One region of the Ruania alkalisoli genome, then DNA from elsewhere that is predicted to be linked to it. Evidence: riboswitches for the same ligand, from Rfam matches in the RefSeq annotation. Region 1 holds a riboswitch; the other holds the start of a gene.

Region 1 (8,204 bases):
TGATTTCACCCACCCCCGGGCAATACGTGGGTGACACTCCCCCCTGCTACGACAGCGCGTCGCGACGATACACGGATCTCTGTACTATGGGAGCATGCCTCTCTCCGCTGCTCGCTCCAGCACCGGTGGCGCGACGACGGCCTCCCTGGAGCTGCCGACCGCCACACTCACCCACACCGCTGCTGTCGCTCGGCTCGGGTACGCACTGTCCGACCACACCCGCACCCGCATCCTGCTTGCTCTCCGGGAAGCCCCAGCCTGCCCGTCCGACCTGGCCGGGGCACTGGGCGTCTCCCGGCAGGTGATGTCCAACCAGCTCTCCTGCCTCCGCGGATGCGGGCTCGTGGAGTCGGTACGAGAGGGCCGCCGCACCTGGTACCGCCTGGCCGACGACTCCCTCGCGCCGGCGCTGGACCAGCTCCTGACCCTCACCCTCGCCGTCGACCCGAACTGCTGCGGACCGGAGTGCACCTGCTCATGACCTCCCTTCCCCTCACCCCCCGCGCGCTCGACTCGGCCCGTCGCTGCGTGCTGGAGCGCCGCATCCGCTGGATCGTGACCGCGACCATCGCCTACAACGTGATCGAGGCGATCGTCGCGATCACCGCCGGCCGGATCGCCTCCTCTGCAGCGCTGGTCGGATTCGGGCTCGATTCCACGGTCGAGGTACTCTCCGCGGCGGCGGTGGCGTGGCAGTTCCGCGCCCCGGACCCCGAGGCCCGCGAGCGCATCGCGCTCCGGGTGATCGCCTTCTCGTTCTTCGGCCTCGCCCTGTTCGTCACGATCGATGCAGTGCGCAGCCTGCTCGGCGCGGCGGAGCCGGAGCACTCGACGGTCGGGATCGTGCTTGCCGCGGTGAGCCTGGCGATCATGCCGCTGTTGTCCTGGTTCGAACGTCGCACCGGCCGTGAGCTCGGCTCTGCTTCGGCGGTGGCCGACTCCAAGCAGACATTGCTGTGCACCTACCTCTCGGCGGTGCTGCTGGCGGGCCTGCTCCTCAACTCCCTGCTCAGCTGGACCTGGGCCGACCCCCTGGCAGCCCTGGTGATCGCCGGTGTGGCGGTCAAGGAGGGTGCGGAGGCCTGGCGCGGTGACGCCTGCTGCCACGCCCCCACGAGCGCGCTGACTCATGCCGACCAGACCACCGGCTGCGCCGACGGGTGCTGCACGGACTAATATGTCGCGTCGACATCTCTGAGATGACGCGCCACCCGGCACAACCCGGCGCGATCCGGCTCTCCCCTCACTCGCGTGGCCACTCACCACGGTGAGTCCGGCAGACTGACCTGCGATGACAACACTGGACGCAGACCTCGCCGTTCTCGGCCTCGGTGCCGCAGGCAGCTCCACCCTGTGGCGCTGCGCCACCCGCGGCGCCGACGTGATCGGCTTCGAGCAGCACACCCCCGGCCATCCGCACGGCTCCTCACACGGGCACAGCCGGCTGTTCCGCACCGCACTGGTGGAGGGCCCGCAGTACGTCGCTCTCGCCCAGCACGCCCTCCGGCTGTGGCGAGAACTCGAGCAGACCGACGGCACCGAGCTCCTCAGCCTCTGCGGCGGGATCTTCCTCGGCCCCGCCGACGGCCGCCTCCTGCCGCCCATCCTGGAGACCATCGAGGCGCACGATCTGCCGCACGAACGCCTCACCACAGCACAGATCCGGTCCGCCTACCCCCAGCACACCATCGAGGACGCCACAGTGGGAATCCGCGATCCTGGTACTGGGGTGCTGCGCTCCGAGGCGGGCATCCGCGCAGCGGTGAGGGCCGCCGTCGGGCTGGGAGCCCGGGTGCGCACCGGCGAACGGATCCTGGCCGTGCAACCTGGCGACCGCGGGGTCGAGGTGCGCAGCACCGGGCCTGAGGGGGAACGCACGTGGCGATTCGGCCGCGTCATCATGGCCACCGGCGCCTGGACGGCGGGGCTGCTGCCCGGACTGAGCATCCCGATGCAGGTGCGGCGCACGCTGCTGACCTGGTTCGGCGCACCCGACGCCGAGCAGTTCGGGCCGGGCAGTTTCGGGGTGTTCCTGCATGAGGCAGACGGGTACCTCGCCTGGGGCGCCCCCGCCCTGGAGGGGTACGGCGTGAAGGTTGGCCTGCACGACCTGCCGGCACCCGCCGTCGCGGATCCTGGCCGGAACCCGCTCGAGGTGGACCCGGCGGAGTGGGCCGAGGTGGCGGCGTGGGTGTCCCGGCGCCTCCCCACGTTGGACTCCGCCGACGTGCGCGCCGAGGGCTGCATGTACACCCACACCCCGGACGAGGCGTTCAGCATCGGCATCCCGCGCGCCTACCCCGGGGTGGTGCTCGCGGCCGCGTGCTCCGGGCACGGGTTCAAACACGCGACCGCTGTCGGTGACGTGGCCGCTGCCCTCGCCGTGGACGACGAGCCGCCGGTGGACCTGACACCGTTCTCCCCGGACCGGTTCGGCTGACGAAGCGCCAGTTAGAGCACGACGGCGTAGCCCGGCTCGATCCGCAACCTCACCTGCGCACCAGGTTCCGGTGCGGCCGCGCCCGCCACCGCGGTCACCTCACCCCACCCGGGCACCTGCACCCGGACCGTGGGCCGGCCCCGGGCGAACCCGGTGGCGACCACGCGACCGGCCGGCCCGTCACCGTCGGCAGCACCTGAGTTCGGATCCACCACCAGCGCACCCGGCCCGAGACCGAGAGTGCGCCCGTCGTGCTCGACCACCACGAAACCAAGAAACTGCGCGACCGTGGCATCGACCGGGCCCGCCCACAGCTCGGCCGGAGTGCCGATCTGCACGAGCCTGCCCTGCCGCATCACGGCCACCCGGTCGGCCACGGCGAAGGCCTCGTCGTGGTCGTGGGTGACGTACATCGCCGTGGTGGAGGTCTCGGTGAGGATGCGGCGCAGCTCCACCGACAAAGTCTCGCGCAGCTCGCGGTCGAGTGCCGAGAGCGGTTCGTCCAGCAGCAGTAGCCGCGGCCGGGGCGCCAGCGCCCGGGCCAGCGCCACCCGCTGCTGCTCACCTCCCGAGAGCGAAGCCACCGCACGGTCGCCGAAGCCGTCCAGACCCACCAGCGCGAGCAGCTCGTGCACGCGCCTGGTCCGCTCTGCCCGGGCCACACGCGCCATCCGCAGCCCGAACTCCACGTTGCCCGCGACGTCCCGGTGCGGAAACAGCTGCCCGTCCTGGAACATCAGCCCGAACCCGCGCCGGTGCACCGGTTCGCCGCTCACATCGGCGCCGTCCCACAGCACGTCCCCGCCGGTCAGCGGCTCCAGACCCGCGACGGCCCGCAGCAGCGAGGACTTCCCGCACCCGGACGGGCCGAGCACGGCGACCACCTCACCGGTGGCCACGTGCAGGTCCACCCCGGCGACCGCCGTCGTGGGTCCGTAGGCCACCCGTGCCCCGCGCACGTTCAGACCTCGTGACTCAGAACTCACCGGCCCGCTCCCCTCGTAGTCGTTCCGCCAACCCCATCACTCCTGCCGTCAGCAGGGCCAGCACCACCGAGGCCGCGAGCGCCATCCCGTAGTTCTCCGCACCGGGTTGCCCGATGAGGCGGAAGATGACCACGGGCAGGGTGGGCCGATCTGGACGGGAGAGGAACGCCGTCGCGCCGAACTCCCCGAGCGAGACCGCGAAGGCGAACCCGATGGCCAGCCCCATCGATCGGATCAGGAACGGTAGCTCGACGGCGGCGAGCACGCGGGCCGGGGAGGCGCCCAGCACGGTGGCGGCCTCCCGGAGGCGGGGGTCGATCGCACGCAGCACCGGCAGCACGGTCCTCACCACCAACGGCATCGCCACGATCGCCTGCGCGATCGGGATGAGCACCGGGGAGGAGCGCAGGTCCAGTGGCGGGGCGTCGAGGGTGATGAGGAAGCCGAAGCCCACGGTCACCGCCGATACCCCGAGCGGGAGCATGACGAGGGAATCCATCCACCCGATCGCCTGGCGGGCGGCCGGGTGCCGGGGGCGGCGCGAGAGCACGAGGGCCACCAGCACACCCATCACCACGGCCAGCACCGTGGCATCGACGGCGATGCGCAGCGAGTTCGCGGCCGCCTCCCATACGGTCACCGTGAGTGCGTTGTCACCACCGGTGGTGCCCAGCGCCACATAATTGCCCAGGCCCCAGCCCGACGGCGTGCGCAGCGACCTGATCAGCAGAGTCCCCAGGGGCAGCAGCACCAGGACGCCGACCACGGCGGCGGTCACCGCAGCCGGGAGGAGGTCGGCTCCGGCCCTCCAGGGGCCGAACTTTCGACCCTTGAAGCCGGGTTGCCCCGAATTTCGGGCCCGTGAAGCCGGGTGGGCCGGCTGCAGCCGGAGGGCGCGCTCGCGGCGGGCGCGGGTGCGGGCGAACAGAGCCAGCGACCCGGCCACCACCACCAGCTGCATCATCGAGAGCACGGCGGCGGCGCGCAGGTCGAGGAACTGGGTGGTCTGGATCCAGATCTCGGTCTCGATCGTGCCGAACTGGATGCCACCGAGCACGAGCACCACCCCGAACGCGGTGGCGCAGAACAGGAACACGACCGAGGCCGCCGAGGCGATCGCGGGAGTGAGCGCCGGGAGGGTGACGGTGAGGAACGCCCGGGCCGGGGACGCGCCCAGGGCACGGGCGGCCTGCTCGGTGCGGGGGTCCAGCCGTTCCCACATCCCGCCGACCGTGCGGACCACCACGGCGTAGTTGAAGAACACCAGCGCCAGGATGATCGCGGTGAACGTGCCGTCCAGGCCGAGGAAGCCGAGCGGGCCGGAGTCGGCGAGCAGCGTGCGGAACGCCACGCCCACCACCACGGTCGGCAGCACGAAGGGGATGGTCACGACCGCACGGACAAGGCGCTGTCCGGGGAAAGTGCAGCGGTAAAGCACGTAGGCGCCGGGGATGCCGAGCAGGACCGCTCCGGTCGTGCCGAGTATGGCCTGGGTGAGGGTGAGGCGGACGATCCGCCAGGTCCGCGGCCGGGCGAAGACCTCCCCGAAGCCACCCAGATCGAGAATCCCGTCCGTAACGAAGCCGCGGCCGATCAGGGAGGCGACCGGGTAGGCGAAGAAGACCCCCAGGAAGGTCAGCGGAACCGCTGCAGCAAGGATCCATATCAGGGTGCGGGTAAGACCGAGACCCGGTCGCCCGGTGCCACGGCCTCGACCATGCCCTCCGGCGTGGCCACTGCCGCCCGTGCCGTCCCCACCGGGGGTGAAGTTGACGTCGGTTATGGCGCCATAACCGACGTCAACTTCACCCCCGGTGAGCGGAGGGGCGGTGCGGCCCGTCGGGACGGCCGGGGCATCGGCTTCCGGCCGACCGGATCGCGCCCGGGTCACCCGATGACTGTCGCCGTCCATGCCTCGATCCACTCGTCACGGTGGGCGTCGATCTCCGCCGGGGCCACCTCGTGCGGGTCATCGGCGAGCGGGGCGAACTGCGTCCAGGACTCCGGCAGCTCAACCTGGTCGCTGACCGGGTAGACGTACATCTGCTCCGGGATGTCGGCCTGCACCTCGTCGGAGAGCAGGAAGTCGATGAACGCCTGCGCGCCCTCGGGATTGGCCGCACCGGAGATGACCCCGGCGTACTCGATCTGCCGGAAGCAGGTGTCCAGCAACGCACCGGTGGGCGCCTCGCTCTCTCCCTCGCCCACCTCGAAGGCCGGAGAGGTGGAGTAAGAGAGCACGATCGGCCGGTCACCCTCGCCGGTGGAACCGGAGAAGTCGACCGAGTAGGCGTCCGACCATCCGTCCACCACCTTCAGCCCGTTGCCGGCCAGCCCCTCCCAGTACTCGAGCCACCCCTCCTCACCGAACGCACCGACCGTGGCGAGCAGGAAGGCCAGGCCGGGGGACGACGTCGCCGGGTTAGTCACGACCAGCAGGTCCTCATACTGCGGATCGAGCAGATCCTCGAAGGACTCCGGCTCGGGGATGCCCGCCTCGGCGAACCACCCGTGGTCGACATTGAGGCACACGTCCCCGATGTCGATCGGGGTGAGGGCGTCGGAATCGCCGGCCAGGTACTGCTCGGCACTCGCCGGGAGCGCCGGCGAGGTGTACGGCTCGAACACCCTGGCGTCGATGGCGCGGCTCGCGAAGGAGTTGTCCACACCGTAGGCCACATCCCCGAGCGGGGAGTCGGTGGTGAGGATGAGCTGGTTCACCAGGGCGCCACCGTCACCGGGAGCGGACAGCTCCACCGTGTACCCGGACTCGGCCTCGAAGTCGGCGATCAGATCCTCCGAGACGTGGAAGGAGTCATGGGTGACCACCTGCACCACACCCGACCCTGCGCCGTCAGAGGTGCCGGAATCCGAGTCGTTCTCGGAACCGGTCCCGATCACCGAGCACCCGGCGAGGGCGAGCGCCACGAACCCGGCTCCCCCAGCGAGCCCAACCCGCTTCCGGCCGAACGCTGAGTTCTGCGGCACTGGTGGGCCCGAATGCCGCAGAAGCTGGCCTTCGGCGTTGTGAATGGTGGTCATCATGTCCTCCTCAGTTCAAAGGAGGGGTAAAGAGAGAAACTCGACTTCCTTCGCCGGTGCTAACCGGAGCAGGTTCGAGGGTCTGCGGCTGTCCGCACTCTCAGCGCCCGAGGCGCTCCCCTGTCGTGTGGGGCTCACAGTACACCTCCGGGCGCCACATCCCTGCCGCCGCCATCGCCCTCTCCGGACGGCGGAGAGCGGCTAGGCTGGACCGGCAGCACCCGATCTCAGGAGCCGAGCATGAACATCTCGAAGCTGGTCACCACGCTGGCCGCCATCGCGGCCGGTATCGCCGCGAACAAGCTGCTCACCATGGGGTGGAAGGCCGCAACCGGCCACGAGCCGCCCACTGGTGACGCCGATGACGGTGAGATCAGCCTCGGCGAGCTCGTCGTGTTCGCTGCCGTCAGCGGTGCGGTGGTCACGTTCGCGCGAACCTTCGCCACTCGCGGCGCCAAGAAGTGGCTCGATAGCGGAGACCTGCCGCCGAAGAAGTAGGCGCAGCGCACGCCCCGTTCACGACTCCTCTCGCGAGCGCGCCCGCTCCAAATCCTCGGTGAGCTCATCTCGCACCAGCAGGTCCGAGCGCACCTTCCCGGTGCGATACCCGGCACGGCCCACCATGTGCGCGGCCACCGGCGCCGTCAGCAGCTGGAAGACCACCACCAGCACCAGCTTCCAGGTGAGCTGACTCGATCCGAGCCCGAACGCCAGCCCGGCCATCAACAGCATCAGACCGAGCACCTGCGGCTTGGTGGCGGCATGCATCCGCGCCAGCATGTCCGGGAAACGCGCCACGCCGATGGCGGCGACGAGGGTGAGCAGGCAGCCCGCGATCAGGCATACCGACGCGGCGATCATCATCGGGTTCACCGGCTGTCCTCCCCCATCGACTCCTCGTCCTCGAGCTCGGCCGCCTCAGCTGCTGCAGCCTCGGCTTCGGTCAGGATCCGGCGTTCCTCTTCCGGTTCCGACGCCGCGAACCGCGCAAGTGTCACGGCCCCGACGAAGCCGACCAACGCGAGCACCATCAGCACCAGTACCAGGTCCTCCCGCCCGAACCACAGCGAGACCAGCGCCAGGCAGCCGATCAGCGTGGAGACCAGCACGTCGAGGGCGACCACCCGATCGAGCATGCTCGGCCCCTTCTCCACCCGGTACAGGGTCACCACCGCAGCCGCAGTCAGCAACGCGGCACACACCACCATCACCACCGGACTCACGACTCGTCCTCGCCGTCTCCCGGAAGCACCTTCCCGCGTTCGAACGAGTGCCGCTCCCGCGTCGAACGGGTTCCCCGGCCACTCCCACGCGAGCGCAGCCGCCACGGCCGGGGCTCGAAACCAGCTGCCTCGATGTCGGCGTCGGTGGCGAAGGCGTACATCACCCGGCGCTCCTGCTCGAAGACGTCGTGGCGCGCTCGCTCCAGCGCCCCCGGACGGGTCACATCGAGCACGTGCAGGTACAAGGTCCCGGTGAACCGGTGCGCCTCCACCACGAAGGACCCCGGTACCAGGGTGGTCAGCTCGGCAGTCAGAGTGAGGAACAGATCCGATTCCGAACGCAGCGGCACCCGGATCACGGCCCCGTGCGGGGTCTGCCGCCACCGCAGCGCCCTGATCGCCACCGACACCGAAGCACGCACCACATCCACCAGCAGCCGACCGGTCAGCAGCAGCACCCCGATCAGCGACACCCTGCCCTCGAATCCGACGCGCGGCATCGGGAAGACCCAC
Region 2 (8,204 bases), 1.5 Mb from region 1:
CGTTCATCGGAGGGGACGAAGGACTCGCCGTGGCACGGGTGGCGGCTGCCACGGCGCTCGTCGCCGGAGTCATGAGCATCCTCATGGGCTTGGTGGCGAACTTCCCGCTCGCGCTGGCGGCCGGGCTGGGCCTGAATGCCGTGGTGGCGTTCTCGATCGCGGTCCTGCCGGAGATGACCTGGGCAGATGCGATGGGGCTGGTGGTGATCGAAGGGTTGATCATCCTGGTGCTCGTGCTGACCGGCTTCCGCGAGGCGGTCTTCCGGGCGGTGCCGAAGGAGCTGCGCACGGCGATCAGCGTGGGGATCGGGCTGTTCATCGCCTTCATCGGGTTGGTGGACGCCGGCATCGTGCGCATCCCGGTCTCGCTCGCCACCCCCGTGGAGATGGGCGTGGCGGGCTCGCTCGCGGGCTGGCCCGCGCTGGTGTTCGTGGTGGGACTGCTGCTCGCGATCGTGCTGCACTTACGCAAGGTGCGCGGTGCGCTGTTGATCGCGATCATTGCCGGGACCGTGCTGGCCGTGGTGATCGAGGCGATCGCGCATGTGGGTGGATCGGTGAACGCGGACGGTTCACCCAACTCCACCGGATGGCGGCTGAACAGCCCGGAGCTGCCGGATACCTGGGTGCGCCTGCCTGACTTCTCCCTGCTGGGTCAGTTCTCCCTCCTCGGGTCCTTCGAGAAGATCAGCGCTGTCACTGTGGTGCTGCTGGTGTTCTCGCTCCTGCTGGCCGACTTCTTCGACACCATGGGCACGATGGTGGCCGTGGGGAGTGAGGGCAAACTGCTCGACTCCGACGGGCACCCGTACGGAACCCGGCGGATCCTGGTGGTGGACTCCCTGGCGGCCGTGGCCGGTGGGGCAGGGTCGGTCTCGTCCAACACCTCCTACATCGAGTCGGCCGCGGGTGTGGGTGATGGGGCCCGCACCGGGTTGGCGTCAGTGGTGACCGGGCTTGCCTTCCTGCTGGCGACGTTCCTGGCTCCGGTGGTGGACATGGTGCCGTATGAGGCCGCTACTCCTGCGCTGGTGGTGGTCGGGTTCCTGATGATGACGCAGGTGAGCGGGATTGACTGGAAGAACGCCGAAGTGTCGATCCCGGCGTTCCTGACGATCGTGCTGATGCCGTTCACCTACTCGATCACGGCGGGTATGGGCGCTGGTTTCATCGCCTATGTGGTGATCAAGGTGGCGCTCGGGAAGGCGCGTGCGGTGCACCCGCTGATGTGGGTGACGGCGGTGCTGTTCATCCTCTACTTCGTGCGGGGGCCGTTGCAGTCGCTGGCTGGCTGAGTGGGCTGCTCTGTTCGGCTGGGTCGCGGGCTGAGTCGCAGGTTCAGGCAGGTTCGGGTACGGGCGCAAGGGGAGTGGCACACCGTCGCGAGCGGGTGTGGCCATGTCGTCGAACGAACCGGATCTGGGGTTGCCAGGTGAGAGGCGTTCGCTTAGAATGGAACGCATGTTCGACGATGCGAGGTGGGTGGGGCGCGTGAATGACGCTGCGTCCGACTCTGCGCTGGTAGCCGGGTGTGTTCAGCTCCTCGTCGAGCACCAGCAGTTGTCGCTCGCCGAGCAGCTCGCGGTCCAGCTTCCCGGCGGTGCGCTGCTGGACAGGTTGGATCTTCTCGACCTGGAAGCAGTCGACGAGGCGACATTGGTGGAGGTCGTGGCCGCAGCGCGCCGGGTCGAGGCCCGTGTGCAGGAGGTCGCGTTGCATGCTGCCGCGGAGTTGGCGCAGCGGCCGGCGATGAATCCCGAGGATCTGGCCGGCCATACCGAGGGTCCGAGCGACGTGACGGGGGACGAGCTCGCACTCCGGCTGTGTGGCACCAAGCGGGAGGGTCGCAAGCTGGTCCAGCGCGGCCGGTCGTTGCTGCGCACCCTGGAGCGGACGGGCGAAGCGCTGAAGTTCGGCTGGATCGACCTCCCGCGGGCTGCGGTGATCGCCGATGGGCTCGAGGGGGTCTCGTGGCAGGTGGCGATGGCCGTCGAGGAGGCCGTGATCGAGCGAGCCCCGCGTCGCACGGTGGCCCAGTTGCGTTCTGACGTGGCGAAAGCGCTGATCGCGGTCGATCCGGCCGAGGCTGAGGTTCGTGCGCAGGCGCGGCGTTCCGATCGGCACGTCAGTAGGCCACAGGCTCTTCCCGACGGCGTCGCCTCCCTGCGCGTGGAGGGCCCGGCCGCCGAGGTGCTCGCCTTGGACGTTGCCCTGGAGTCGACGGCTCGGTCAGCGAAAGCGCAAGGGGATCCGCGGACACTGGATCAGCTGCGCTTCGACGCGCTGACTGGACTCGGCTCGCGTGCCCTGGCCTCCGGGGTCTTCGGGGTTGATGGTGCCTGTGATGCAGTGCGAGTTGATGGACGAACCGCTGCGGGTGGCGCACCTGCCGGGCATGCTGATCGGAGCCTGGCGGGGACTGGTGTGCGTGATGGTGGTGCGGCGCTCGGAGTGGTCGGCGGACGGCGCCCGGAGATCCAGGTGGTCGTCACGCTCGAGCACCTCCAGGGTGGCCTTGCCTGTGGCGGCGCCGATGCCGATGCCGCTGAGTGCTTGTGCGCGGGCGCTCCCTGTGCCTGTGGCGGCGACGTGAACTCGATCCGGCTCGACGATGTCCCCATGCTCTCGGGCTACGGGCCCATCACCCCGACCGCGGCGCGAGCGATCGCGGCCGGCGGCATCTGGCGACGACTCGTCACCGACCCCGTCAGTCGAACGGTCGTCGATGTCGGGAGCGCCCGGTATCGACCGCCCGCGGGGATGGCGGAACTGGTCCGGGCGCGGGACGGCACATGTGTTCGGCCCGGATGTGGCCATCAGGCGCGATTCTGCCAGCTCGACCATACGGTGCCCTTCGACGCCGGTGGTCCCACTAGTGTGGCCAACCTCGGTCCACTCTGCGTGCGCGACCACCTCATCAAGACTCACGGCGACTTCACCGTGACGCAGCCGGAACCAGGCCTGTTCGAGTGGGTCACGCCGACCGGGCATCGGTACCGGCGAGAGCGCGAGGGCACCACCATCCCGGTGGGGATCGTGAAGCAGTCCGGTGACGATCCGCCGTTCTGAGACTCTCTGCGGATGAACGGGTGCGCGCCGTAGCGCCAGGTCTTTACTTAGCAAAAGTAACGAGTTATAGTAGGTGCCGCAATGGGAACTGAGCGTGCACCAGAGAGCGCCTGTGCGCCACGACCGCCGGGTGGCCTCGCCTCCCGGCTCCGGACGACGTTGCTGCGGACCTCGCGCAAGTTGCGGGCGGAGCACGCCGGGGATCTCAGTGAGGCCCAACGGGCAGTGCTGGGCGGTGTGGTCACGAACGGTCCCTTCACCCCCGGGGAGCTGGCGGCGCGAGAGCACGTCCAGCCTCCCTCGATGACCAGGATGATCCGCGGACTTGAGGAGTCGGGACTCCTGGCCCGCACGGCCCACCCCACCGATCGCCGCCAGGTGCTCGTGACCGCGACGGACGCCGGACGCGCCTACATCAAGGAGACCCGGCGCCGTCGGGACGAGTGGCTCTCGCGGCGGCTCGCCGCCCTGACGCCCGCGGAACGCCAGACCCTGTCCGATGCCGAAGAGATCCTGAGGAGGATCACCACCCAGTGAGCAGAATGTTCGCCTCGTTGCGCCTGTACAACTACCGACTCTGGTTCGCAGGCGCCCTCGTGGCGAACGTTGGCACCTGGATGCAGCGCATCGCACAGGACTGGCTCGTCCTCACCGAGCTCTCCGACAACTCCGGTATCGCCGTCGGCATCGTCACCGGACTGCAGTTCGTACCCGCAGTGCTTCTGACCCCCTACGCCGGGGTGCTGGCCGACCGCCTCGACAAGCGCAAGCTGCTGCTGGCCACGCAAGGAGCGATGGGACTGCTCGCCGCCGCGCTCGGCCTTCTGGTGCTGCTCGGTCAGGCCGAACTGTGGCACGTGTACGTCTTCGCACTGTTGCTCGGCATCGCCAGTGCCTTCGATGTGCCCGCCCGGCAGACATTCGTCGCTGAGCTGGTGCCCGCGTCGGGGCTTCCCAACGCGGTGGCCCTGAACAGCGCCTCGTTCAACGCTGCCCGGATGATCGGCCCGGCAGTCGCCGGTCTGCTGATCGCTGTGGTGGGGCCAGGCTGGGTCTTCCTCATCAACGCGGTCTCCTTCGCGGCGACCATCGCCGCGATGCTCGTGATGCGCACGAGTGAACTCCGTCAGGTGCCCCGCACCCCGCGGGCCAAGGGACAGCTGCGCGCAGGGGTCGCCTACGTGCGCCACCGCAGCGACATCGTTCTCATCATGATCGTCGTGTTCGTGGTGGGCGGCATCGGCCTGAACTTCCAGCTCACGTCCGCCGTGATGGCGAAGGTGGAGTTCGGCCGTGATGCGGGCGAGTACGGTCTGCTCGGATCCATCCTCGCCCTCGGCTCTCTCGCCGGCGCCCTGGTGGCGGCTCGTCGCAAGCGCCCCCGCGTGCGCGTGGTGATCATGGCGGCCTTCGGATATGCGATCTCGGCGACTCTGCTCGCGCTCGCACCCACCTACGAGCTGTTCGCGCTCGCGTGCATCCCCGCCGGCTTCAGCTCGCTGACGATGCTCACCTCGGCGAACGCCGCGATCCAGGTCAGTACTGACCCCGCGTTCCGCGGTCGCGTCATGAGCCTCTACGTGGTGGTGCTCTTCGCCGGCAACCCGATCGGTTCACCCCTGGTCGGATGGATCGCTGACGCCTGGGGGCCGCGCTGGTCGATCGGGGTCGGCGCCATTGCCGCCTTCGTCGTGGCTGCCGGCGCCGCAGTGTGGGCGGGGCGCAAGTGGGAGGTCGAGGTGCGCTACCGGATCGGGAAGCGGCCGCACCTGCAGCTGACCAATGCCGGCGAGCGGTCCAGTGCGAGAAGGCAGTCCCAGCCCGCCCACCCGTCCCAGCCCGTCCAGCCAGTCGAGTCAGAGCCTGTGACCGCCGTAGCTGCAGCCAGTGCACCTGATCCGGTCACTCCCGAACGAGGCGCCCAGGAGGTGGGCACGCCTGAACGGGCAGCCGATTCCGCCGATCCCGCCGCACCTCCGGCGCGCGGGTCGGCAGGCCGAGCTGCGCGGCGCCGCCGTACACCGGCGAGGCTGACGGGCACCACTCCGCGCCACTGACGTGGTGCCGGCTCAGCCATGTCGCTGCTGGACCGACGCCGGGTGTGTCCGTGGTTGGTCGGTTGTGCACTAGGGTGGTCGGTGACAAGCCCCCGGGGAGCGCGTTGGCGCTGAGAGTGCGGTCGGTACACCGGCCGCAGACCCGAGGAACCTGACCCGGTTCGCACCGGCGTAGGGAGTTGGGCACACAGATGGAGTATCGGCGTCGCCATGCGCGGGTACTCACGCTGTCGCGTCCTCGGGGGTCCATCCACGAGGAGGACCCACATGTCCCACACGAGTACACCTCCGGCCCCGGCAGCGGCGGCAGTGGCCGCGCCAAGCCCGGACGCCTACGGCATCGGCGCCCGCTTCTCGCTGCACCCGATGACCGACTCCTTCATCGACGTCATCCTCGGCGCCTTGGATGCCGCCGACTCCACCGGCCTGACGATCAGCACCGACGACGTCTCCACCCACGTCCGCGGCCGCGAGGACCGCATCCTCGCCTACCTCACCGAGGCGATCGCGCATGCCGGCCGCTCGGGCGTGCACACGGTCGCCCACGTGCTCCTCTCCCGCGGGTGCCCCGGGGAGGTGGCCTGCGAGATCGCCGACGGCGGAGCGTACGCCCCGCAGGTGCCTCAGATCCTGCGCAATGTGCCCGCCACGGGTATCCACGCCAGCGCCCACTGGGCGCTCTACCCGCTGGACGACGAGGGCACAGATCATATGGCCGGGATCTACGCCGCGATCGATCACGCCAAGCAGCTGGGCGTCTTCACCGGCTCCGAGCATTACGTGACCCGCCTGGACGGTGACCTTGCCGACGTCCTGGGCGCCGTCGTCGCCGGCTGGCTCCTGGTGGGCACCGACGTGCGGCACGTGACCACGCACGTGACCGTCTCGCTGAACTCCCCGAGCGGCCAGGCAGGTGCCCGATGAGCGCGAGGAGCCCCCACGGAGTCGGTCCGAGGGACGAGGGTCGGCGGAGTGAGGCACCGCAGGGCTCAGACCAGAAGGCGCCGATGAGCGCGAAGACCCCCCGACGGCGTCCGGTCACCTTGCACGATCTCGTCCTGCTGGCGGTGTTGGCGGTGGTGTTCGGATTCCTCTACTGGGCTCTGGTGCAGGTGTGGGGCTGGATGCAGGTGGCCATGGGCCCGCTCGGTGACCTGGCGCAGAATGTTCTCGTCGGCGGCTGGATGGTGGTGGCCCCGCTCGCCTTGTACATCGTGCGCAAGCCCGGGGCCGGGATCGTGGTGGAGATCGTCGCCTCGATCGTGGAGGTCGTCTTCCTCGCCTCCCCGGTCGGGCCGATGCTGATCTTGGTCGGTCTCATCCAGGGCGCCGGTGCTGAGGTGGCGTTCACAGCCACCCGCTACCGGCGGTACGGCTGGTGGGTGTTCGTGGCTTCCGGTATCACGGCGGCGCTCGCGAACCTGGCGCTCGGGATGGTCCGGTTCGGATGGATGGGGCAGGACTTCTTCGCCCTGCGCGTCGGCTTCCAGTTCGCCTCCGGGATCATCCTGTGCGGTCTGCTCGCCAAGGTCATCGGCGATGCGTTGCTGCGCACCGGGGTGCTTGACAACTACGCCATCGGGCGTGCGGCTCGGGAATCAGAGCGTGCGACCAGCCCCTCCGGCTCTGCCGGCACCTCCGAGACCACCTGAGCCATGGTCCTTCAACTGCGTGAGGCGTCGGTGCGCTATCCCCGTGCCGATGCGCCGGTGCTGCACGGTGTCGATCTGGACCTGGCCGCTGGCGAGCGGTTGCTCGTCCTCGGCCGGTCCGGATCGGGCAAGAGCTCGCTACTACGCGCACTGGCCGGGGTCGTGCCCGGCACGATCGAGGCCGACGTCACCGGGAGCTGGCAGGTGTGCGGTCAGGACCCGCGCACCACGCCGGTTCCCGAGCTGGCCCGTCACGTGGCCACCCTCACACAGGATCCGGCCGACCAGCTCTGCCTGCCTACTGTGGTGGACGAGGTGGGCTTCGCGCTCGAGAACCGGGCGGTACCGCCCGGGGAGATCGGTCCGCGAGTCGAGGCGGCGCTCGCAGCGGTGGGCGCCGGGCACCTCGCCGGTCGCCGCACCAGTGAGCTCTCGGGAGGTGAGGGTCAACGGGTCGCGCTCGCGGCGGCCCTCGTCGCCCGCCCGGAGTTGCTGCTCCTGGACGAACCGACCGCACTGCTGGACCCGGTCGCGGCCCGCGACATCGGGCGGCTGCTCGCCGGCCTCCCGGAGGCGAGCCTGCTGATCGAGCACCGCCTGGACGAGCTCGGTGCACTCCCTGAGCGCAGTCTGCTGCTCGGACCCGATGGGGGTGTGGCGGCCCTTGGGCGAACGGTCGATCTGCTGGCCGCCGAGGACGTCGCTGGGACCGGCACGTGGGTACCGGCGGGGGTGGAGGTGGCGCGCGCACTGCGCCGGCTCGCAGGTGCACCCTTTCAGCCCGACGCAGCAGTCTCAGGTGAGTCGCTCGGGTACGGGCTGCGGGCCCTCGACGCGAGCCTCCCACGGCCCCGGTTGGGGCCCGCGGGGTCGGCTGCGGCTGGTTCGGCTGCGGCTGGTTCAGCGCCGGCAGATGGGTGCCGGGAGCCGGGCGAGGTGCTGCTACGTGCCGACGACGTCACGGTCCGGCGAGGAGATCGTGCCGTGGTGCGGCAGGTGGATCTGCAGGTGCGGTCCGGCACCATCACGGCGGTGCTCGGCGCCAACGGCTCCGGCAAAAGCACCCTGCTGCTCGGCCTGGCGGGACTGCTCCCGGCCGACGGGGTGCGTGGCACGGGCCGGGTGGGCATGGTGTTCCAGAACCCCGAGCACCAGTTCCTCGCCCGATCCGCCCGAGGGGAGATCGAACTCGGACTGCAGCATGAGACATCCGGGAACACGCGCGACGGGCGCGCCGATGCCATCCTTGCCAGCTACGGTCTGGCCGAGGTGGCTGATCGCGATCCGTTCCGCCTCTCCGGGGGGCAGCAGCGCCGCCTGTCACTGGCCGCGATGGGCGCCATGGCTGATGACATGCTGCTCGCCGATGAACCCACGTTCGGCCAGGACCGTCGCACCACGCTCGCCGTCGCGGACCAGCTGCGCC

What was found. Region 1 has a riboswitch for thiamine pyrophosphate ahead of IM660_RS17555 (thiamine ABC transporter substrate-binding protein). Riboswitches for the same ligand answer to the same signal wherever they lie in the genome.
Region 2: it holds a riboswitch for thiamine pyrophosphate, as region 1 does, so the genes downstream of both, IM660_RS04280 (YkoF family thiamine/hydroxymethylpyrimidine-binding protein) here and IM660_RS17555 (thiamine ABC transporter substrate-binding protein) in region 1, are expected to answer to the same signal.

The regions. Positions count from the first base shown of each region.
Region 1 covers NZ_CP063169.1:3,933,335-3,941,538, forward strand. Annotated here, with positions in the region: gene IM660_RS17530 (ArsR/SmtB family transcription factor) at 95-481, shown strand; gene IM660_RS17535 (cation efflux transmembrane domain-containing protein) at 478-1,176, shown strand; gene solA (N-methyl-L-tryptophan oxidase) at 1,292-2,440, shown strand; gene IM660_RS17545 (ABC transporter ATP-binding protein) at 2,452-3,426, opposite strand; gene IM660_RS17550 (ABC transporter permease) at 3,416-5,095, opposite strand; gene IM660_RS17555 (thiamine ABC transporter substrate-binding protein) at 5,314-6,468, opposite strand; TPP riboswitch at 6,497-6,600, opposite strand; gene IM660_RS17560 (DUF4235 domain-containing protein) at 6,709-6,966, shown strand; gene mnhG (monovalent cation/H(+) antiporter subunit G) at 6,985-7,332, opposite strand; gene IM660_RS17570 (MrpF/PhaF family protein) at 7,338-7,691, opposite strand; gene IM660_RS17575 (Na+/H+ antiporter subunit E) at 7,688-8,204, opposite strand, start outside.
Region 2 covers NZ_CP063169.1:1,010,204-1,018,407, forward strand. Annotated here, with positions in the region: gene IM660_RS04260 (NCS2 family permease) at 1-1,295, shown strand, start outside; gene IM660_RS04265 (HNH endonuclease signature motif containing protein) at 1,462-3,069, shown strand; gene IM660_RS04270 (MarR family winged helix-turn-helix transcriptional regulator) at 3,151-3,606, shown strand; gene IM660_RS04275 (MFS transporter) at 3,603-5,126, shown strand; TPP riboswitch at 5,210-5,323, shown strand; gene IM660_RS04280 (YkoF family thiamine/hydroxymethylpyrimidine-binding protein) at 5,394-6,050, shown strand; gene IM660_RS04285 (ECF transporter S component) at 6,134-6,778, shown strand; gene IM660_RS04290 (ABC transporter ATP-binding protein) at 6,782-8,204, shown strand, end outside.